One region of the Leuconostoc sp. BM2 genome, then DNA from elsewhere that is predicted to be linked to it. Evidence: riboswitches for the same ligand, from Rfam matches in the RefSeq annotation. Region 1 holds a riboswitch; each other region holds the start of a gene.

Region 1 (5,576 bases):
ATTTTTGAGCAAGAGAATGTCGATGTTTTGTTAGCAATTACGGCAAAACTTGGTTTCAAAGATGATTATGATAAGGCAAGTGAACGATTATTAAACGACTTGCGAAAAAATAAGTTGGGTGCATTTACACTGGATTTGATTGATATATGAGTGAGACAATAAAGGCAATTCGGACACAACTTGAGACGATATCACCTGGTGATGAACGGTTATTAGTTTGGCAGCAAGATTCACGCGTAGGCGTGCAAAAAGCCATCCAGAATTGGCGGAAAAGCCAAGACAGGACGGCTAAAAAACAGACTGCATTTGTGCATAGATTTGATATTGAACGACAATATTGGGAACAAGGCTACGACAATATTGCAGGGATTGATGAAGTTGGTCGTGGACCATTAGCAGGACCAGTAATTGCAGCAGCCGTGATTTTACCTCATAATTTCAATGTTATAGACGTCATTGATTCAAAACAATTATCGGCTAAGAAGCGATTAGATTTGTACGAAAAAATTATGACACAGGCTCTGGCTGTTGGCATTGGAGAGGTCGAAGCTGCTACCATCGACGACATTAATATTTATGAAGCAGCTCGCATGGCGATGACGATTGCTGTTTCTAAATTACAGCTTAAAGCCGAGGTGCTATTGATTGATGCTATGCGGTTGGACCTTGATATCCCGCAAGAGTTTCTCATTAAAGGTGATGCACGTAGTAATAGTATTGGCGCTGCTAGTATCGTGGCAAAAGTCACCAGGGACCGTTTAATGACTGACTATGGTCTAAAATATCCCGGTTATGGCTTCGAGAGAAACGCCGGTTACGGGACAAAAGAACATCTCCAAGCCATTGAAACGAAAGGCATCACGCCAATTCATCGCAAAACGTTTGCACCAATTAAAGATATGCAATCATCAATTGCAAAATCACCAAGAGACTGATAGCTATTAGCCAGTCTCTTTTTTGTATGATAATCGACTGAAAATGAGTGCGTGGTGCATTTTCTGTAAAACCATGTGAAACCATTGCCGTTGATAACCGTGTTGACCATTGCAGAGAAACCAAAATCGCTTTGAAAAATAATTGAGGTGAATAAAATGATAAGTGTTCACCTCTCATGAGAGCAGCGATATGGATTGTTTTGATTTCTTGTTTGACGCGGGGGACGAATGTCAGTGCACCTCGTAATCCGTAGACAAAGGTCGTTGGTAAATGCCACTTTTGCTCTAGCGTATTTAATAAATCAACCATGTTCGTTGTAAATGAGAAAGCAGCACCAAGATAAATGTAAGCCACAATACGGGTCGCCATGACGATTGCTATGTTGTGAGTGCCATACGTATTAAATGATGTCCATGCACCCAAAACGGGCAAAATAGGCATTAGCACGAGCAATAAATAGCGTTGACATGTTAATCTTGATAGCATTAAATAAATTGCAGCAACGATCGCTACTATAAAATTAATACGGGCGTTTAATATAAAGGTTAATTCAATACTGACGATTAAAATAAAGACGAATTTAACACCGGAATTCATTAAAGTTGCTCCTGATAGTATAATGTTTGGTGATCAAGGTGTAGATGGTAGTTAATGACTGGTAGTAAGGCATCCAGTTGGTGACTAATAATGATGAAACGCTGCTTACCTTGAGCCGAAATTTCTTGTAATATTTCAGAGACTACACGTACTGAGGCAACATCAAGTCCAGCAATTGGTTCGTCAAGCAACAAAACGGGCGTGCCAACAATTAACATCAGTAACAGTTGCAGCTTTTTCTTTTGGCCACCAGAAAGTTGATAGACAATGTGTTGACGTAAATGATTAAGATTGAGGCGCGTGAGATAATGATCAATTACTTTGGAAGACCAAAATGATTGATGTTGGCTATGTTGGTAGCTCAACGCTAATTCTTCATCGACGGTCATTCTAAGAAACTGGCGCTCGGGACTTTGAAATAATAGCGCCACTTTTTGAACATATTGTGCAACTTTTAATTTTTGAATATTTTTTGATTGATAAGTTATCTGCCCATCAAAAGATTTCAATTTAGTTAACGCATTAAATAAAGTTGATTTGCCACTACCATTTGCGCCAGTTAGAAGGGTAATGCCAGGTGCACCAATCAAGAGTTGGGGAACAGTGATTAATGTCCTTTTTTCGGCCGATAATTTAAAATGAGTCAGTTCAAAAATACCCTCATTGGTTGTTTTAAAAATATGATGTTGTGGTTTGGAAATGCGTTGCATAAATTGATCATGTTCAAGTGTTGAGATTGTTTGATGTTGAATTTCCCATACATTGTTTACAATGTCTTGATAACCTGAAAAATCATGATCTGCCACAAGAATGGTAACGCCATCAGCCTGCAATGTTTTTATTTTTTTTAAAATTTCCTGCCGTGCTATTATATCGACATTGGCGAAAGGTTCATCTAATAGCAACAATTTACTTTTCATTGCGACAATTATTGCTAAAGCAACTTTTTGCTTTTCACCACCTGAAAGCGTGGCAATCTGTTGGTCGGCTAGTTGTTTGATGCCGACAAATTCAAGTGCCGCCGTCGCACGTTTAGCTATTTCATCAGCCGGAATTTGTAAGTTTTCTAGTGTAAACGTCAATTCCTCAAAAGGGGTAGGCATCGCAAACTGTGTGTCGGGATCTTGAAATAAAAAACCAACATGCTGTGCTCTCTGATTAGCTGGTAACTGGCTAATGGCGGTATTGTCAACCAAAACAGTGCCTTTAAGTTGAGGGAATAAACCGGCAATGATTTTTAACAATGTTGATTTACCAATACCTGATGGTCCAATTAAAAGATTGAAACTATTTTCTGGAATGGATAGTGTCAAGTCGTTAAATATTTTTGTTTTGTCGTAGCTTAAATTAATATGTTCTAGAGTAACAATCATCGGTTTAGAATATCCTATGTACGCGGAAAACACCGCTTCATTTATATTTATCTGTTTTTTTTGCTATTGTAAGCACATCACTTGTGGTTGCCATGTTGATTTTGCTATAAACCATTACAGGTATGTCTGTGATTTCAGCAGCCACTTTTGGCAATTGTGCTAAAAGTGACATCAGTTGATCATAATCACCTTCTAATGTTGATTCAAACGCACCAACTTGGTAATTAACACCACTAGCATCAATGTAAGCGATGACGTGATCAACGATTTTAATAACATCGTTTTCATTTGCAGTCATTGGCAAAACTTGAACAGCAATACTTGAAATCATGAGATCACCTCTGATTGATGCGTTGTTAAGATACCTGATTTAGCAATTAGCTTTTGCGTGAAGTAAACAATGACACCAGCAAAAATGGCTGATGAAATCAGGCGAGTGATAAACAAACCAACTAGTAGACCAAACGAATATTGTGCATAGCCATTACGAAGTAGGTCCCAACCAAAGGTTACAATTGTGACGGTAATGACTGAAGCAGTTAAGCTAGTTTTATCCCAGCGACGGTAACCAAAAATAGCAAATCCAATTTCGGTTCCCAGTCCTTGAATAGCGCCAGCAACGATGTTCATGACGCCCCATTGTGAACCAAAAACCATTTCAATTGTGCCGGCAAGCGTTTCGCCAATAATCGAAGCACCGGCACGACGAATGATGTAGCCCGCCATTGGACCAGCCATTAACCATGGACCAATTGTTGCATCATTAGCATATGGACTTAAACCCATAGGCGTTAATATTGCTGCAATGACGTTATAAGCAAATGCCCAAGCCCAGAAAATAAAACCGAAAAACACCGCGATGAGCGCGATAAAGATAACGTCACGTAGTGACCATTTTGTATGCATGTTGCACACCTCCGAATTTGTTGTGAAAACACCGCAATGAGGTTAGACATACAAAAAGCCAATCTCCATAGGAAGATTGGCTTTGACATAATATCAATTACAAATGCTAAAACAGACTGACGATTAGTAGCTTGTGTCTGTATAGAATTAATATTCAAGTAAATCTCCCTACGCTAGTACGATCTAGATCAGGTTATATGGGTATTATCTCAGCCATTCGGCACCCCAGACTTTGGTGTTTTCAATTGTTTGTGATTATCTCACAAACAGAGTGTACCACAATCCATTTTTACCTGCAATAGATGAAAGTCGTTTGGCTTGCAAAAACGGCACCTATGGGTATACTTATTACGCATGAGTTAAAATTAAAAAAGTTATATTTAGGAGTAGTATTGAGATGCTTTATTTTATTGGATTGGCTGCTGGATTTTTATTAGCTAATCAAAGTGCTATTAATGCAAAATTAGGTGCAGCGGTACGTTCACCATTTAGGTCGAGTTTAATTTCATTTTCAGTCGGGACAATATTTCTGATCGCCGTCTTTTTGGGGACCAATCAACACATTGTTCCTATTGGCACTGTTTTATCGCATAACCCGTGGTGGATTTGGTTGGGCGGAATTTTGGGTGTCTTCTTTTTAACATCTAACATTTTAATGTTTCCCAAATTAGGGGCAATTCAAACGATTATTTTGCCCATTTTAGGTCAAGTTTTGATGGGAGAAGTGATTGATATCTTTGGGCTTTTTGGGGCACAGCAGCATCCTTTGACATGGCTTAAGTCTATGGGAATTTTGATTTTATTCTTAGGTATTTACATTGCTGTTGTGTTGGCCAGCCGTGGGGTTGCTAAAATTGAAGAAAAAAGCGACAAAGATCATGAAAATGCCGTTACGTTGAATTTATGGCGTTTGTGGGGGATAGTGGCAGGTGCTATTTCAGCTATTCAACAAGCCATTAATGGCCACTTTGGCCAATTAATGCATTCCTCAGTCGGAGCCTCGGTGTTTTCTTTTTTGACAGGCACAATCTTGATTCTTCTGGTTGTGATTATTCGTGATAAGTCCTTTTTGCCAAAAGAATTTCATGCGAATGGGCAGCCGTTTTGGTTGTTCATTGGCGGTGTATTAGGTGCTGCATTTGTTTTTGCAGCCGCCTATTTAGTCCCACAACTTGGTACGGGGGTAACAGTTACTTTGGGCTTATTTGGTTCAATCGTTGGATCAATGGCTGTTACACAATTTGGTTGGTGGCGTTCACCGCAAAGACAAGTCACAAGGGCTCAAATATTTGGTATTATGGCGATGGCAATTGGTGTGTTATTGATAAAATTTGGATAAGGAAAGTCAGCGCGTAGCTGGCTTTTTTGCTATACTGATAGGAGTAAAAAAATTTTTTTAGGGAACATTATGGATAGTATTCATCTTTCGCCACGCCTTGAAGCGGTGGCTAAACATGTGCCACAAGGCGCAATAATTGCTGATATAGGTTCAGATCATGCCTATTTACCCGCACATTTAATCTTGAACAATCATGTCCAGCATGCCATAGCTGGTGAAGTCGCTCAAGGGCCGTTTGAAAATGTTCAACATGAAATTAACAAACGACATCTGAATGGCAAACTTGAGGCGCGATTAGCGAATGGTTTAGCTGCCATTGACATAGCTGATAAGGTTGACACGGTTGTAATTGCTGGCATGGGTGGGATTTTGATTCAAGACATTTTGTCAGCTGGTCAGTCAAAAAATCATCAGTACAATACTTT
Region 2 (5,576 bases), on a different contig from region 1:
ACACATACGCTGATTCAAATTATTCAGCATGCTGAAGCGGTACCGAGTCAACCAATTATTTGGTTTTTAGATGAATTCAATCGTGGTTCACAAGCTGTTCAGGCCGAACTCATGAATTTAGTGTTACAACGACAGATTAATGATCTAGTTTTGCCCGAAAATGTTTTCCTTATTTTGGCAGAAAATCCAGATGATAGTATGCATGGATTTGAGACATCTGAATACGCGGTGCAAACTTCTGATGCCGCAATTAAGGATCGGACAACAAGATTAGTGATGAGCGTATCAGTGAAAGATTGGTTAGCATGGGCTGCTAAAGGGGATCAACGGCCCAATATTCATGATTTGGTGCGCAGGTTTATCGCTGAAAATGCTAGTTTGTTGTATCCTGACGTGCGTGAAGTTGATTTGAATCCAACCCCACGTGCTTGGCAACGTGTGTCGGATGATCTTTTTGAATTGCTTAGGCTATCTAATCGTCAGCAAGAAGATTTGTTATTTGATATTGTGGCGGGTGATTTAGGTCAAGTAGTGGCAACACAATTTGTTCGATTTGTACGCGAACAAACGCCTAGCTTAACTGCCGAAGAAGTCTTTGACTCAAAACCAGACGGACCTAAAGTACCTTTAACCATTCGTTCCAAATTTGAAAGCTATTCAGAAATTCAAAAAATGACAGTGATGAAAACATTGTTATTGACGGCAGATATGACACACGATAATAACGCTGCACGTTTTAGTGAATTACTACAATTGGTGGCACCAGATGGGCAATATGCACTGGTTAAGCAAATGACAAATGCTCCAATTTTAGATAATTTATACAATTCAGAAGAACACTATGCAAACGTGTTGTATCAACAAATTATGGACATTGCGACCAGATGATAACAAAGGATGAAACGGATAATTTAATATTAGGTGGTATTAAAACCTTACTCGATGTTTCACCACTATATGGCAACATTGTCATGAATTTAACCCGCGAAATGAACCTGTTAGCACCGCATCCTTTGGCATTAAAATGGCAAAATCATCGTTGGTACTTAGTAATCAATCCAGCACGTTTAACGGAAAATTTCAGCACATATAATCAGATTGCTGCTGCATTGGCACATGAATCACTGCATGTTATTTGGGAACACCCAGTTCGCTATGCTGCAACGCACCAAGCAAAATCAGTTGTTGATCTAGGGACTGATGTGGCGATTAATCAATATTTACCTAAGGAATTAGGTGAGTTACCAACGGCTGTGACTTTGCAAATGTTGTTTGATGTGTACGGCGAATGGTTTGCGCCTTATCAAGATTCGCAAACTTATATTGATTTAATCAGTCGTTTTGAAGATGATATGCCTGCTCATGGTGACGTCGACGGCCACGGTGATTGGGCGAGTGTTGGCGATGAGTCTGATGAGGCTAAATCGGCACTTGAACAAGTCATTCGCCAAGCCAATGAAGATGCACAAAAATCTGGGCGAGGTCACTTGGCTAGTGCTGTCATACAACAGATTTCCGCGGTGGTGGTGCCTAAAAAAAATTGGCGTCAAATCCTCAAAACAGGGGTAAGCCAAGTACCTAATCAAAAGCAACCATCACGTGCACGATTTAATCGGCGCCAAGCCTATCGAATGGACTTATTTGGTGAAATTAGTACGTACGAAAATGAAATTTTGGTATTTGTCGACAATTCGGCTTCTATTAGTGATAGACTAGTGGGTAAATTCCTAGCCAATGTGATGCAAATAACACAACAATTTGATGCTAAAGTCCGCGTGTTTTCATTTGATACAGCAGTTGAAGTGATTAAAAATATCAATCATTGGCAGCGCCGTGCTGGCGGGGGAACGGCATTTCAAAGTATTTTTGACTATCTCGATAAACAAAAAACACCTCGTGAGACGACAACAGTGATTATCCTAACTGATGGTGACGGTGAAACATCACCGATTATGTCACAGTATCGTCGTGTTTATTGGATACTGCCAGAAGAGCAACAACTCAGTTTGCCTAATCAAATTGGAAAGGTGTTGACCCTATGAAATTAAATCCAACAGATCTGAGTAGTTTTATTGCCAAAGACAATCGGTTCAAAAGAGCTGAAGCATTATTAACTGATCAATGGGAATCACTGTTGCTGAGCGAGCCATGGGGCATGACGATGATGACACGTTCAGATATTGTCTATGCAAAAGCATTAGTTGCATCAGACGCTATGACACCCACAGTTGATCTGACAACGTTTAAAGGCGTCCAACAGTTTATTCAGCGTAATGCAGTTCGGCTTTCACCAGATGTCGTCACAATGTTAAAGGAGCCATTCTTATGAAAATTAATCTTGTACTTGCACCAGAACAGTCAGTTTCAGAATTATTAGCACTTCAAACAGCGAATCCAGACAACGTGTTTTACCTCGGCAAGGTATCACAATTGGCGGGTTCGAATGTTTTGATTTTGGATGCGCCAGAAATTGTCCAACAATTTCAACGGCCATTAGGCTTTGATAGTCGTTATATTAATGGTCAATTAACTGGCCGTGTGATTCATCAAATTGCCTTTCAGGCTAAAGATGATAATGATAAACTAATTGGTAAGTTAGTAAATGTTGCCGGTGTTGTGGCTCAAAATGATAATGGTAAAGCAGATTATATGTTGTGGACTTTTTGGCAAAATCACAGTCAATTAGCTGATTTTTTGAAAAGTACACAGTATCAGCAAATGATTAATTTGATGAAAAATCCCTACACAACGACTTACCAACGTGTTACAAGTGATTCGCAATTGTCACTGAAACATCAAATGAGAGATGTTGATCCTGAATGGTGGGGTTGATTATCTGGTGGCATTCGTTTACACTTATCTTGAAATGAATAAAATATCTGGGGTGCCGATTGGCTGAGAAATACCCATTGAACCTGATGACGTTAGTACGTACGCAGGGAGATATGTTGCATAAGCTAGTGTTTTTTAAATGTTGATTACTGGCCGTGAACGCATCTTCTTGGAGTGGGTTCGCGGCCTTTTTGTGTCCTATTATGGAGAAAACATGACCTCACTACAAACAATTAGAGAACAGTTTATGCCTCAAATCATGGCTGAGCCTTTCGTGAAAGCAATTGGTAATAACTCATTAACCAAGCATCAAGCAGATTATTATACGGCTCAAGATGCCAGTTATATCGAAGCTTTTATGCCTATCGTTGATCAAATTGATGAATCATTACATTTAACCAGACCGACAAGCGACGATGAGGGACAAGCACACCTTAGTCTAGTGGATGCTGTTGCCTCAAAGTCTTTAGATTTGGTTGGGCAATCCTATGTTAATCATATGCGTGCAGCTGCTCAAAAAGGTGCTATGTCAGCAATCATGGCAACCTTACCTTGTGTGGAATCCTATTATTTTATAGCTAAAGCACTGGCACATCAAACAAACAATGGTTGGCAGCAATATTACGCCAGTAAACAATATCATGATTTGGTAACCTATTACTGGCAGATTGTTGACCATTCAGACAGTCAACTAGATGTCGCTATTTTTGAAAAATCGTATCAATTTGAACTAAAATTTTGGCGGAATGCCTATGAAAAAGGGAGTCAATACTAATGACAATTAAAAATGTACGGACACAATCACCGCTTGTTCTGACTTATGCTAACTTTGTTACCCCACAATTCGTAGCCAATGTAGTGAATGTTATTGGTGCTTCGCCGCTTATGAGTCGCGAAGTTAGTGAATTTAATGATTTATGTCAAATTGCACATGCCGTTGTCATTAATATTGGTACGCTTAAGGCCAATGAATTATCAGATATTGTAACGCTCTCAAAGGTCGCTACTAACTTAGATAAACCTGTTATCTTGGATCCAGTTGCTGTTGCAGTACCTTTTCGTAGCAAGGCCGTGCAGACTTTGATGCGAGAAGGGCATGTTGATATTATTCGAGGTAACGCAGCGGAAATCGCGTGGTTTGCCGATATTGATTTTGACAGTCAAGGCATTGACGCCACTGGTAGTGGTGATGTAATTGCCATCGCACAATTAGCAGCGGAAAAGACTGGTGCCATAATTGCGTTAAGTGGTGCTAAAGATGTTATTAGCGATGGGCATCAAACTGCCGTCATTGAGACAGACGTGCCATTATTATCAACTAATGTGGGAACTGGTGATGCATTATCGTCCATGATTGGTGCTTTTGTGGCTGAATCACTCACTATGGAAAATGTCACGTACACGATGGCAACGTTTAAGTTAGCTGGCCTCAAAGCCAGCCATCAAATCACGACACCAGGTTTTTATAGTATGCAATTGCTAGATGAACTTGCTGCAATTACAAGTGAGGAAGTAGCGACATTTATGACTGAAAGTGTGCAATACTTATGAGCAATGAAACACCACAAGTATTAACAATCGCTGGTGCTGATAGTAGTGGCGGTGCTGGTATTAGCGCTGATTTAAAGACATTTGCTGCACAGGGTGTTTATGGTGCTAATGTGTTTGTCGCTTTAACAGCGCAAAATACATTGGGTGTTCAAGATGTTTTGATGACACCACCTGATATGATTTGGTCACAAATGCAATCAATCGCTGATGATTTAGCTATCAAAGCAACCAAAACTCGTATGCTCGGAAACGCAGAGACAGTAGCGCTTATTGCCAAAGGCTTGCAAAATTTTGATTTTGGTAAATATGTGTTAGATCCGGTAATGGTCGCGAAAGGTGGCGCAAAGTTGCTTAATCCTGATGCAGTGGCTGCCGTTAAAAGTTTATTGTTACCGCTAACAGAACTTGTAACGCCTAATATGCCAGAAGCTGAAATTTTAAGTGGTCAAGCGATTAATAATCGGCAAGACATGCAACGTGCAGCTAAGGCGATTCAAAAATTAGGCGCCAAAAATGTTTTATTGAAAGGAGGTCATGGGCAGTCATCACGTATTGAGGATTACGTCTTATTGGCTGATGGGACAGATTTCTGGTTGGCAAGTCAGCGGGTTCTTACGGAGCGTACCCACGGCACTGGGGACACTATTTCGGCAGCGATTACAGCACAATTAGCGCTTGGGAAAACTTTAGATGTGGCGATTTTGCATGGGAAAAGATACGTTGACGCCACAATTCGTGATGGCATTGCTGTTGGACACGGGCATGGGCCACTTAACCATGGGACCAAATTGGTGACAGAAGATACAGTTGAGGTACTTCATGACATTTAATCCGTTAATATTACGACGTTATTTTGTTTTAGGCACTCAAAATGTGGAAAACGAATCACAATTTTTTGATATTTTAACAACCGCTTTGAAATATGGTATTACTGCTTTTCAATATCGTGAAAAAGGTGATGGCGCATTAAAAGGCGCTGAAAAATATCGTGTGGCAGAGCGTGTACGCGACTTAACACGCCAGTATCACGTGCCTCTAATCATCGACGATGATATCCCATTAGCTCACCAAATTCACGCTGATGGTGTGCACTTTGGTCAAAAGGATGGTAATATCATTGAAAATGTGCGTGCTTGCAATGGTATGTTTGTTGGTGTGTCCGTGACGACGCAAGCTGATTTTCATCGTGTTCA
Region 3 (5,576 bases), on a different contig from region 1:
TTTGTCAACGCCTTAAAAATCAACACTTCGTTCAAATATCCAAACACGCTGTCATCAATATTAATCATTTACAAAGCCTATCGGAGAGTTTTGCAGGAAATATGACCGCGCACTTAACTCAGGATAATCAATCTGTGGTCAGTCGGCGATATGTAAAAGACTTGATTGCTCGTTTGTCGGTTTGAGGAGATAGAAATGATCAAAGAAATTTTGCGTCACGTGATTCATGGGTTTGGCTATGGGTCGTTCATTTACATGATTTGTATTATCTTTTTTTCTGAACAAACACATGTTGATCCTATCAACACGTTAATTGTACTAGTGATGAGCGGCTTAATTGGTATTTTATCAATGATTTTTGACATTGAACGATTTTCATATCTTGTCGCTCTCATACTACATTTTATAGGTACGCTAATGATAACTTTAGGTGCTGCGTCGTTAACTTTGGGGCTACATGAAGTTTTGTATGAGCCCACCTTTTGGTTGAGTTTTTTGACAATCTATATTGCGGTTTGGATAATTATCAAAATCAATTTGCATTTGAAAGTTGAACGCGTTAATGAATCCATTGCTAAATTTCATAAACGTTCAGATTAATCATTAGAAAGGCGCCAAATATTGGCGTTTTGTTGTGTGCTTTGCAGTTAAAATCAAATTTCTTTACGTAAAAGTGTGAAAGCATTATACTCGTTGTATTACATAAATCATAATTGTGTTGGTATAACAATCAATAATTGCTTTATTAACATCGTGAACTGAACAATGAAAGGGGGGAGTGACATGTCTCTAAATTCTACTGAGCGTTTCAATACAAGTAAGGAACTCAAGGAAAATCTCAAAATGAGCCATTTAGCAATTGAGGATGTGGCAGCCGCGTTAAACACTTCTGTTTCAAAAATCAATCAGATATTAGAATTGGATCACGTTGCACCTGAAGATCCTTGGATTTTGAAAGAGTATTTGTCGGAACAATTATTTCAACAAGGACTAACGGGTTATCCATATTCAAAATTAGTGGGTGATTTTCGTAATTATTGGTTTTTGAGTACCAGAAAAATTTACAAGCGACAACTGTCAAAATAATTTAAATGTGAGGGGTATTTTTGTGACTAAGACAAGTGTGATGTGGTTTAGAAGAGATTTAAGATTAGCAGATAATACAGCTTTGTCAGCTGCTGTTGCCAATAGTGATCATCTTGCTTTAGTGTTTATTATTGACCCGAACCAAATCGTAGCGAATGGCAGTGTCAATCAAAGTGCTTTTTTTGCCAGTGTGTCTCATTTTAAATCAGTTTTAAAAGAAAAAAAAATCAGCTTGCATATTTTCTCAGGAAATGTCACCACTGTGTTTACAGCATTAAAAAAAGAGCTGCCGGAGTGGCAAGATTTGTATTTTAATTTTGATGAACGGGGTTATGGTAGAAAACGAGATCAAGCAATTGCAAAATATTGTCGTGATGAGTTGCAGGTAACGCCGCATCCTTTTTTAGATTTTACATTGCACAGTGCGTTCGATATTAAAAAACAAGATGGTACTGGATATAAGGTGTTCACACCATACTTTAAGCAATGGATACAACGACCTAAAAAATCACCAAATTATGATCTAAGGCATTCGGAAATTGTCAAAAAGCAACTGGTGCTGCCAAACAATGACGCAACAGCTGAGCTTAAAAAGCTAATCCGTCCATGTGACAGTTATGCTTACGAAAATCAAATTGGAGAGTCGGTTGCCAAACAAGTTTTGATCGACTTTGTGTCACATAAACTCGCTGACTATGATAAAAATCGTGATATACCCAGCCTTGATGCCACCAGCCATTTATCACGATATTTAAGGACCGGTGAAATTTCAATTCGGACAATTTATGGTGCTGTCAGGCAGGAACCGGAAAGTGACGGTCGTACGACCTTCATCAAAGAGCTGTGTTGGCGTGATTACTACAATATGATTTATGCTATGTATCCAGATCAGCAAGAAAAGGCAATCAAAACATCATTTCAAAACGTTGTTTGGCAAAATAATGAGGATCATTTTAAAGCATGGCGGACAGGGCGCACTGGTTTTCCAATTGTCGATGCTGCCATGCGTCAGCTAAATGAAACGGGTTGGATGCACAACCGTTTGAGAATGGTTGTTGCTTCTTTTTTAACCAAAGATCTATTAATTGATTGGCGGTGGGGTGAGAAGTATTTTCGAGAAAAATTAGTTGATTATGATCCAGCAAGTAATATTGGTGGTTGGCAGTGGGCTGCGTCGACAGGTACAGATAGTGTGCCATATTTTAGAGTATTTAATCCGACAATACAGTCAGAAAAATTTGATCCTAATGGCACGTTTATCACGCAATATGTTCCGGAATTGAAATCTATCAAAAGCAAAAAAATACATCAGCCTAATCAGTTAACTGATGCGGAACAAAAAGCTTATGGTGTGAAATTAAATGATGATTACCCTCAGCCAATTGTGGATCATAAAGCTGCGCGATTAAGAGCAATCGCGGTGTATGAGCAAAGTAAGGATAATTTTTAAAAGGGTTTTGTGAAAAGAATCCAATAACTTGGCTTGTATGACACATTTTCGCCTTTAGCTGATGAATCAATTGCATATCATTAAAATTTATTACTGTTTTAATGAATACGTGTGTTATAATTTTTTATGTAAGATATCTGGGGTGCCTTGAGCTGAGATCATACCCATTGAACCTGAAGCAGTTAAGACTGACGCAGGAAGATATTATATTAGCCACATCAATATCATGATGTTGTATTTTACGATGCTTTTTGGCGACCCCAGCTCAATTTCAGTGAGCTGGGGTTTTTAGATATTTTATAAAAAAGAATGGAGAATATCATGAAATTTAGCGAATTAGCACACGAAAAGTCAGCTTCACTTTGGCTGTCAAGCAAGAATCACCCCTTTATTAAGGGCATTGAAGATGGGACGTTACCTTTGTCTGCCTTTAAGGCATATTTGATACAGGATAATTACTATGTCAAAAATTATTTAGCAATTTATGATAAAATTTTGGCGACAAGTCAGGATTCACAAGTTATTGATGCTTAAAAATCAGGCATTCAGGCAATTACAGCTTATGATGTTGACCAGCAAAATGGGATATATCAAGGTCTTAATATGACTGATGACGAGATTCAACAGGCTGAAATTTTACCAACAACTTATCACTATACTTGCCACATGCACCATGCCCCTGGTTATATCTAGAAATTTTCCAAGAAATGTTAGCAAGAAAGGATTACTTAAAAGGCAAGCAACAAATTTATATTGATTTTGTTAATTCGTACGCTGATGAGACATTTCAAGGTTACGTTCACGAGATGATTCAATTATTAGATGACTTAGTGACTAAACATCAAGATGAACTTGATATGGATTTGTTGTTGCAACAATTTATGTATAGTAGTGCAGAAGAATTACGTTTCTGGCAAATGACATTATTGCCAGAAAAATGGGACAGCTTCACTACTGCGCAATCCAAATAAAGCGAAATTTGACCCAGATTTTTTTGTGATCACCGAATATCATTATTTTCATAATTAATACGTCGTAGTGCTATAATGAAAAGTGATTTGTTGCACAAAATTTTGATTAAGGGGTTACATCATGAATAAGAATTATATTGCGCGAATGCGGGAGAAAGTTGGTCATGAGGGCATGATTTTTGTTTCTGCGTTTGGAGTTTTATAGAATGACACTCACGATGCTATTTTGTTAGAAAAACGTTGGGATTCAGACGCTGGCTGGGGATTTCCTGGGGGGTATCTTGAATATGGCGATTCTCCAATGCAAGCGGTTGTACGGGAATTTAAAGAAGAAACGAATATTGACGTTAGCGTAACCAGAGTATTGGGTATCGCCACAAATGTGACGGACAAAAATTATTGGGGTGATGCACAAGAGACTATTGGTATTGGTTTTGAAGTTGAACAGGCTGGGGGATTTTTGCAAAAAGATGGTACAGAGACATTGGATTTGCAATTTGTACCTATTCATCCGGAACCAAAAATGTTTGTGCCGCAAGCGCAACAAACTCTGCATCGGATTATCACTGAAAATGAAGTTAGTGATCGACCATGGTTACGTGAAAATGGTGATTAATCTGTTTATTTGATATGCAATAATAAAAGGAGTGGCGATGAAATATCGGTCCGTTTTGATTTTTCCAGACTTTAATTCAGTTGATCAAGCAACCATTCAGTCGATTCGACAAAAAAATGATAGCTTATATACACATATTCGACCTCATGTATCGCTTGTGTTTCCTTTCAAAAGTAATGCCTCGGATACGAGTATTTGTGATGCGGTGCAATCTGTTGTGAAACGTCTTGAGTTGTTCACTCTAACACTGAATTGTGTTGGAGGCGACACGGATAACGGCTACGTTTGGTTATCCGTTGCGCAAGGCGCAGACATAATCAAAATGATACACGACAAGCTTTATGAACTGGATAATTTTGAGCCTTTTTACCGTCGTGATATACCGTATCAACCACACGTTACAATAGGACAATCCTTACAACCCAGTGAAGCGCGTCAACTCGTTGAGACACTAAATGAATTACAATGGCATATAACAGCTAAGATCAAATATGTTGCTATTGAAAATATTCTTGCTAATGATGACTCTGAAATTTTGGCTTCATTTGAATTGGTGTGAATGTTTTTAGGATTTTACAAACAGTCAATTATAGTGATTGACTGTTTTTTTGTGCGTTGTGCACAAAAAACTAGTTATAATATAGATGTTTTTCAAAAATGTTTAAAAGACCGTATGCTATTATATTTAGTATCAAATTAAAAAAGTTATATTCAAATGAAAAAGTGCTAATTTAAAAAGAGAATTATCTTAATAACGCTTTGATGAGAGAATAACAGAGAGATAAGAAATATATATGGTAAAACGGAATACAATCATTTTTGGCACCATCGGCGCTATTGTGGTCATTGCGGCAGGAACGCGAGTTGCCGGTGTGTGGGGAACCAGTGGTAGTTCAAGCGATGCAACGATCAAAACCTATATTAGCACTGATCTAACAACACAGGATTTGTCAAAAATGACCGATACTTATGCGTTTGAGATTGCTGGAAATACACAAGAGGGCTTGTTAAGTAAAAGTGCAAGTGGTAAACCGGTTGCAGGTCTTGCAAAAAGCTGGACCACATCAAAAGATGGTTTGACATGGACATTCCATTTACGTAAAAACTTGAAATGGTCGAATGGTACAAAATTGACTGCAAAAGATTTCGTTTATGCTTGGCGTCGGACGGTTAATCCTAAAACTGCCTCACAGTATGCTTATATTTATTCTGGCATTAAAAATGCGGATGCAATCAGTGCCGGAACAGATAAAGATGTCAATTCACTGGGAATCGTTGCAAAAAACGCTTCAACAGTCGTTGTGACATTAGATTCGCCACAGCCGCAATTTGCTAGTCTCATGTCATTCCCTAGTTTTTACCCACAAAATGAGGCATTTAATACGAAAGCAGGCAAGAAACTTGGTACTAAATCAAGTGAACAAATTTATTCTGGACCATATAAATTTGTTGG
Region 4 (5,576 bases), on a different contig from region 1:
TGGACAAGACTTGTTAAGCAAGCAGCACGTACAAATAGTTGCATTCCGTAATAAAGACTGGATAACACCAGAATATGCTAGTTTGTCTGGGCGAATTTGGAATACAAAAACGAATCAATTAATTGAATATCCTGACAAAAAATTGCAGACTAAACTTAATAAGATTCAAAGTTATGTGAATAAAAAATTGAATATGTCAGATAATTTGAATCAAAAGAATTTATTGCGTTTCTATACACCAAAAGATTTTAAGGCTGTTGACCCGTCGAAATATGATTACAGTAAAGACAGTACAGTCAAACGGTTGAAAAAGATTAACCAAAAATTAGGGACAAAATCCACAAGTTTGTTGTCTAAAAATGGTAACCGCTCGACTCTGAGTGATTACATCACTGATGCACCAGAGTCGCGTGATAAAGCGACAGATACAACAAGATTGTTGCCACGAAATGTAGATGATTGGAGTGGAAATTAATGAAATTGGGAGCAAAAATATGACTAAGATTCTTGTTGCCCTTGAAAACATTGGTCTTGGGGGCATGAAGCGTGCCACGACTGTTGTTGGTAATGCGTTGGCACAACAGCACAACGTAGTATATTATAGTTTTTCTGATTTACCACCTTTTTATACACTATCAGCGGATTTATTGGTTGCAAAGAGGCCCTTAACACTAGCCAACGATGCAAAGCCTTATGTCAAATATGCTGAACAAATTCAAGATTTTATTAACATTGCACGGGAATTCGATGTGGTAATTTTAGCAGGTGGTTTGTTGTCTAGTTTTGCTGCTGTGATGAAGCCACAATTACCTGACACACAGTTAATTGGTTGGATGCATAACAATGTGACGACTTACAAAAGTCAGTACTATGCTGATATGCAGACTGAATTTGAGGCAGGTTTGCGGGCACTTGATACTGTCGTTGTACTGACAGACTATGATTTGGCGGGCTTTAAGCCCTATAATCAACACGCTGTCAAAATATGGAATCCGTTGACCATAACACCAAATGGACGCGCTGATTTGACACAACATATCATTGCCTTTACAGCTCGGATTGCGATTCAGCATAAAGGCATTGATTTCGCTGTGCAACTAGCATCTAAACTACCTAATGATTGGCGTTTGGCAATTGCTGGTAATGGGCTACCAGAAGATATGGTAACGTTTCAAGAATTGATTGAAAAATATGCGGCTCAAGATAAAATTATTTATCGTGGTGGACTAAAAGACGAAGCTTTGCGACAGCATTACCGTGATGCTAGTATTTTCTTACAGACTTCTCGTTGGGAAGGATTGCCGTTGGTTTTGGCTGAAGCTATGAGCTTTGGTTTACCGATTGTCGCAATGAAAAATACGGGTTCTGCAGAAGTGCTAGATGACGGGGAATACGGCATTTTAGTCGAGAATGGTGATGTCGATGGTTTGTTAGCAGCTATTCAGCCACTATTAAACACTCAAAAAGAGCGCCAACATTATGCTGATATCTCACTACGACGAGTTGAAGATTTTGAGATAGGCCCAATTTTAGAACAGTGGCAGGCTTTGTTTTAATTAATTAATGTGCTATATTTAAATAGATATTAGGCGTGTTTTTAGCAACTTAGTTGACAAAGAACACTATTTTTAGAGGCACAAATATGAATTTTGACAAAGAAAATTTTAAAAAACCGTCTCTTGATCATCTACAATTTCGCATTGGTGAACTAGCACGTATGACGAATATATCGACACGGCAACTTCGCTATTGGGAAAAGCAAGGATATGTTCAAGCGATAGATCGAGAAGATGAACAAGAATCTCGATTATATGGGTTTCGTGCGTTTGTTAAAGTTGCGATTATCAAACAAAACTTAGATGATGGTGATAGTTTACATGAAGCCGTTGATAAGGCTAATGAACAGCTTGAAAGTGCTATGATTATCCACCATATTATGAAGAAAGCCTTCCAAGGTATTGAAGAATATGAAGGACGTGTTGTGGTCAACTTGGGCTATTTTGATGACGCTGAAACGCAATTGCTGTATGTTTATCTTGAGTCTGGAAAAGTAAAGTATCGGGTTGTTGATAAACGTGAGTTTCCAATTACGAAAAAAAGCCAGTTACTATAACAGGTTCCATTTAGAATTGTTATAATAATTGGCTTTTTATTTGAACATTTTTGGTTGAACGCGAAGTAAAACAATCAGTACAATGACAGTCAAAAGGATTTGTGGGACAACGTAAGCTTCGTTGTAAATCAGTGAATAGAGCCAAGGATTTTGCCCTTTAGGAGCAAAAGCGCCGTAAAAGAAACCACCAGCCAAAAAGGAACCAAAAAAGCGACCAAAACCACCAAGTACGGCGCCAAGTGATACCAATACCATTGCTTGTTTTGTTGTATTTCGACGGAGTGCATATTTTAATTGGCTCGTGCACAATCCGCCGAGACCAACCAATGTATAGGCAAAGAAGTAGTCGAAAAATACTTGTAGTGGATTTAAATAATATGGATTTAAAATAAAAGTCACCACACCAACAATTAATCCAGTCACCATACCGGCTTTTACACCATGTCGGTAGGCAACAAATAATATTGGGACCAATGACAAGGTCACGGCGCCACCTTGTGGCATTTTAAAAAGGGTCAGCCAATCGAAAACAACAGCCAAGGCGGCAAATATAGCCACTTCAGCGATGACGCGGGAACGAGAATTTTGCATAGATTTCATATCTCCAAAAAATAAAAGCGCAACCGTCAAGAGAGTTCACAGGTTGCGCCATTAATGAGCTAAACAATGTTATATCTCCCTTCGCATGCATTATCATGAGCAGGTTCGGTGGGTATATCTCAGCCATAGGGCACCCCAGATAATCTAAGTATAACGAAAATGACAATAAAGTCAAATTAAGGGAGCTAACCCTAAAGGTGTGGGCATTTATTATATGACAACATGGCAATATCAATTTAAAATAGCACCGCACAATGCCGGTCAATCAGTTAAAGCATTGTGGATAAAATGGCTTATTCCAAAGCGTATTCGTGGGGCTCTCAGGATTAAGCGACATTTTACCGTGAATGGTAAAGTGGTCCCGACTAGTTATTTTTTGGCAACAAATGATGTATTAGTGATGACCTTTGATCAGGATGATTTTAGGACGAGTAACTCTAATTATCGACCGAATCATAGTCAGAAAGTAGCAACTTTATTTGAAAACGATTATCTTGTGGTTGTCGATAAACCAGCGGGTATGAAAATGCATCCGCATTCACCAACAGAAGATGATACTTTGCTGAATTACGTTGCCGGTGATTTTCAAAGGCGCCATTTGGAAGTGGCCCCTTATATGGTACATCGAATTGATCGGGCCACATCGGGTGCCGTTATTATTGCAAAAACGCCTTTGGTAGTCCCAATACTTGACCAATTACTATCTGTTAAGGCAATTACACGGACTTATTTGGCATGGGTGAGTGGCGTGATGCCGACAAAACAGGGAATAATTGAAACACCAATTGGCATTGATGCACAAGACGACAGGAAACGTGCTGTCAATGGAACAAACGCACAATTTGCTGTGACACATTGGACTAATATACATACGGTTTATCAAAATTCTTTATTACGAATTCGTTTAGATACTGGCCGAATGCACCAAATTAGGGTTCATTTAGCTAGTGTAGGCCATCCAATAGTTGGGGATGACCTATATGGTGGGCGTCATATGCCAAGATTGATGCTGCATTCAGCTACCATTGAACTCCCTTTACCCTTTGATGGTGGCATTAAAACGATTACAGGTCCATTGCCTGATGATTTTCCACGACAATTGCGTTAATAAAAAAAGAAGCTCACGACGAGCTTCTTTTTTATTTAGGATTAGGCTTCTTTTGTAACGCTCTTGTTGAAGAAGTTAGCGGCAAATGCTGCCAAAGCGCCACCTAGTAGATCAGCCACTAGGTAAACCCAAACGTGACCAAGTGCTTTACCTTGAACAAAGATTGCAGGACCTAAGGCACGAGCTGGGTTGAAAGCGCCACCGGTAATAGGTAACGCAACAATGATTAGGACTGCTAACCACAAACCGATAATCAATGGGGCAGGGACATTAGCCAATTTAGTGACAATTGAAATGACCAAAACAAACAAGAAAGTCAAAATCAATTCAAAGGCAAAAGCGTACCAGCCTTGCCCGTCAGCAAAGTTAGTTTGACCAAGACCAGCCAAAGTAACGAATTGTTTGACTGTCATTGATTGACCTGACAAAGCAGTTGTAACGGATGTTGACTTTAGATAAGCTGTAACGCCAAGATAGACAGCACCAGAAGCGACAATAGCACCAATCAATTGTGCTAATACATAGCCGACAAATTCGACCCATGACAAACGCTTTTGAATAGCCATTGAAAGTGATACGGCTGGGTTAAAGTGCCCACCAGAAATTTGACCAAAAGCATAAATGGCAACGGCCAATGCCAAACCAAATGAAAAACCAATTGTGATAGGTGATTGTGTCGTAATAGCTGAATAAACAACACTACCAGTTCCAAAGAACACTAACATAAATGTTCCTAGAAATTCTGCGATATACTTACGCATGAAAAATTCTCCTTGTGTGTAATATTACCAATAAATCCCATTATACACGTTTATTTCTAGAAACAAAAAAAGATTGACAATGTTAGTCAATCTTTATAAACTTTAGGCTTTTACGGCTTTTTCTTCACTGGTTTTATTGAAGTAATTAGCGGCAAATGCTGCCAATGCACCAGCGATTAGTTGTGCTGGAATATAGACTAACAGATGTTTCAGTGCCTTACCACCGACAAAAATTGCTGGTGACAATGAACGTGCTGGGTTGAATGATCCGCCTGTAATTGGCAAGGCCACAATGATCAAAACGGCTAAGAAAAGGCCAATGACCAAGGGAGCAGGGACATTAGTCAACTTTGTGACAATTGAAATCACAAGTACGAACAAGAATGTCAAGACAAATTCAAACGCAAAAGCGTTCAGACGTTCACCAGTGGCATAGTTTGCTTGACCCAAACCAACATAGGAAATAAATTGGCTGACGGTCATTGTTTGTCCAGATAATGCTGTGGAAACAGTTGAAGACTTCAAGTAAGCGGCAACACCACCGTAAACTGCTGCTGAAGCGACAATTGCACCAAGGAATTGTGCTACAATATAACCACCAAAATCAACCCACGTGAGTCTTTTTTGGATGGCCATTGACAACGAAACAGCTGGATTAAAGTGGCCGCCAGAAATTGGGCCAAATGTGTAAATGGCAATTGCTAAAGCAAGACCAAAGGCTAGCGCTACCGTTAATGGTGATTGTGTAGAAGCAGCAGAGTAAACAATACTTCCTGTTCCAATCCCAACCAACATAAAGGTGCCTAGAAATTCCGCGATATACTTACGCATGTAAGATTCTCCTTATCGGTATAAAAATTATCAACACTTACTATTTTACACGTTTATATTAATTGGTTATTAAAGAAATAGTAATTTTTAATAATTGAGGCAGATTGTAAAATTTAAGTTGAACATTTAAGTGGACAGAAAAACCCATCAAGGTCTTTAATGG

What was found. Region 1 has a riboswitch for thiamine pyrophosphate ahead of BMG01_RS03060 (ECF transporter S component). Riboswitches for the same ligand answer to the same signal wherever they lie in the genome.
Region 2: linked by a shared signal. The riboswitch ahead of BMG01_RS06650 (hypothetical protein) and the one ahead of BMG01_RS03060 (ECF transporter S component) in region 1 are both predicted to bind thiamine pyrophosphate.
Region 3: linked by a shared signal. The riboswitch ahead of BMG01_RS06490 (hypothetical protein) and the one ahead of BMG01_RS03060 (ECF transporter S component) in region 1 are both predicted to bind thiamine pyrophosphate.
Region 4: linked by a shared signal. The riboswitch ahead of thiT (energy-coupled thiamine transporter ThiT) and the one ahead of BMG01_RS03060 (ECF transporter S component) in region 1 are both predicted to bind thiamine pyrophosphate.

What each region holds. Positions count from the first base shown of each region.
Region 1 covers NZ_MOWQ01000005.1:42,766-48,341, forward strand. The annotation lists gene ylqF (ribosome biogenesis GTPase YlqF) at 1-150, shown strand, start outside; gene BMG01_RS03040 (ribonuclease HII) at 147-935, shown strand; gene BMG01_RS03045 (energy-coupling factor transporter transmembrane protein EcfT) at 892-1,533, opposite strand; gene BMG01_RS03050 (ABC transporter ATP-binding protein) at 1,533-2,906, opposite strand; gene BMG01_RS03055 (thiamine-binding protein) at 2,944-3,237, opposite strand; gene BMG01_RS03060 (ECF transporter S component) at 3,234-3,812, opposite strand; TPP riboswitch at 3,961-4,050, opposite strand; gene BMG01_RS03065 (DMT family transporter) at 4,210-5,151, shown strand; gene BMG01_RS03070 (class I SAM-dependent methyltransferase) at 5,221-5,576, shown strand, end outside.
Region 2 covers NZ_MOWQ01000021.1:3,393-8,968, reverse strand. The annotation lists gene BMG01_RS06670 (ATP-binding protein) at 1-888, shown strand, start outside; gene BMG01_RS06665 (VWA-like domain-containing protein) at 885-2,042, shown strand; gene BMG01_RS06660 (hypothetical protein) at 2,039-2,329, shown strand; gene BMG01_RS06655 (hypothetical protein) at 2,326-2,832, shown strand; TPP riboswitch at 2,871-2,959, shown strand; gene BMG01_RS06650 (hypothetical protein) at 3,047-3,607, shown strand; gene thiM (hydroxyethylthiazole kinase) at 3,607-4,383, shown strand; gene thiD (bifunctional hydroxymethylpyrimidine kinase/phosphomethylpyrimidine kinase) at 4,380-5,213, shown strand; gene thiE (thiamine phosphate synthase) at 5,203-5,576, shown strand, end outside.
Region 3 covers NZ_MOWQ01000020.1:8,592-14,167, reverse strand. The annotation lists gene BMG01_RS06510 (LytTR family DNA-binding domain-containing protein) at 1-185, shown strand, start outside; gene BMG01_RS06505 (DUF3021 family protein) at 196-600, shown strand; gene BMG01_RS06500 (DUF2316 family protein) at 784-1,086, shown strand; gene BMG01_RS06495 (deoxyribodipyrimidine photo-lyase) at 1,109-2,536, shown strand; TPP riboswitch at 2,665-2,753, shown strand; gene BMG01_RS06490 (hypothetical protein) at 2,858-3,070, shown strand; gene BMG01_RS06485 (hypothetical protein) at 3,196-3,507, shown strand; partial or broken gene BMG01_RS06480 (NUDIX domain-containing protein) at 3,629-4,123, shown strand; gene BMG01_RS06475 (2'-5' RNA ligase family protein) at 4,161-4,682, shown strand; gene BMG01_RS06470 (peptide ABC transporter substrate-binding protein) at 4,918-5,576, shown strand, end outside.
Region 4 covers NZ_MOWQ01000044.1:6,199-11,774, forward strand. The annotation lists gene BMG01_RS09265 (LTA synthase family protein) at 1-475, shown strand, start outside; gene BMG01_RS09270 (glycosyltransferase) at 495-1,556, shown strand; gene BMG01_RS09275 (MerR family transcriptional regulator) at 1,643-2,113, shown strand; gene thiT (energy-coupled thiamine transporter ThiT) at 2,150-2,713, opposite strand; TPP riboswitch at 2,773-2,861, opposite strand; gene BMG01_RS09285 (RluA family pseudouridine synthase) at 2,928-3,821, shown strand; gene BMG01_RS09290 (MIP/aquaporin family protein) at 3,863-4,582, opposite strand; gene BMG01_RS09295 (MIP/aquaporin family protein) at 4,685-5,413, opposite strand.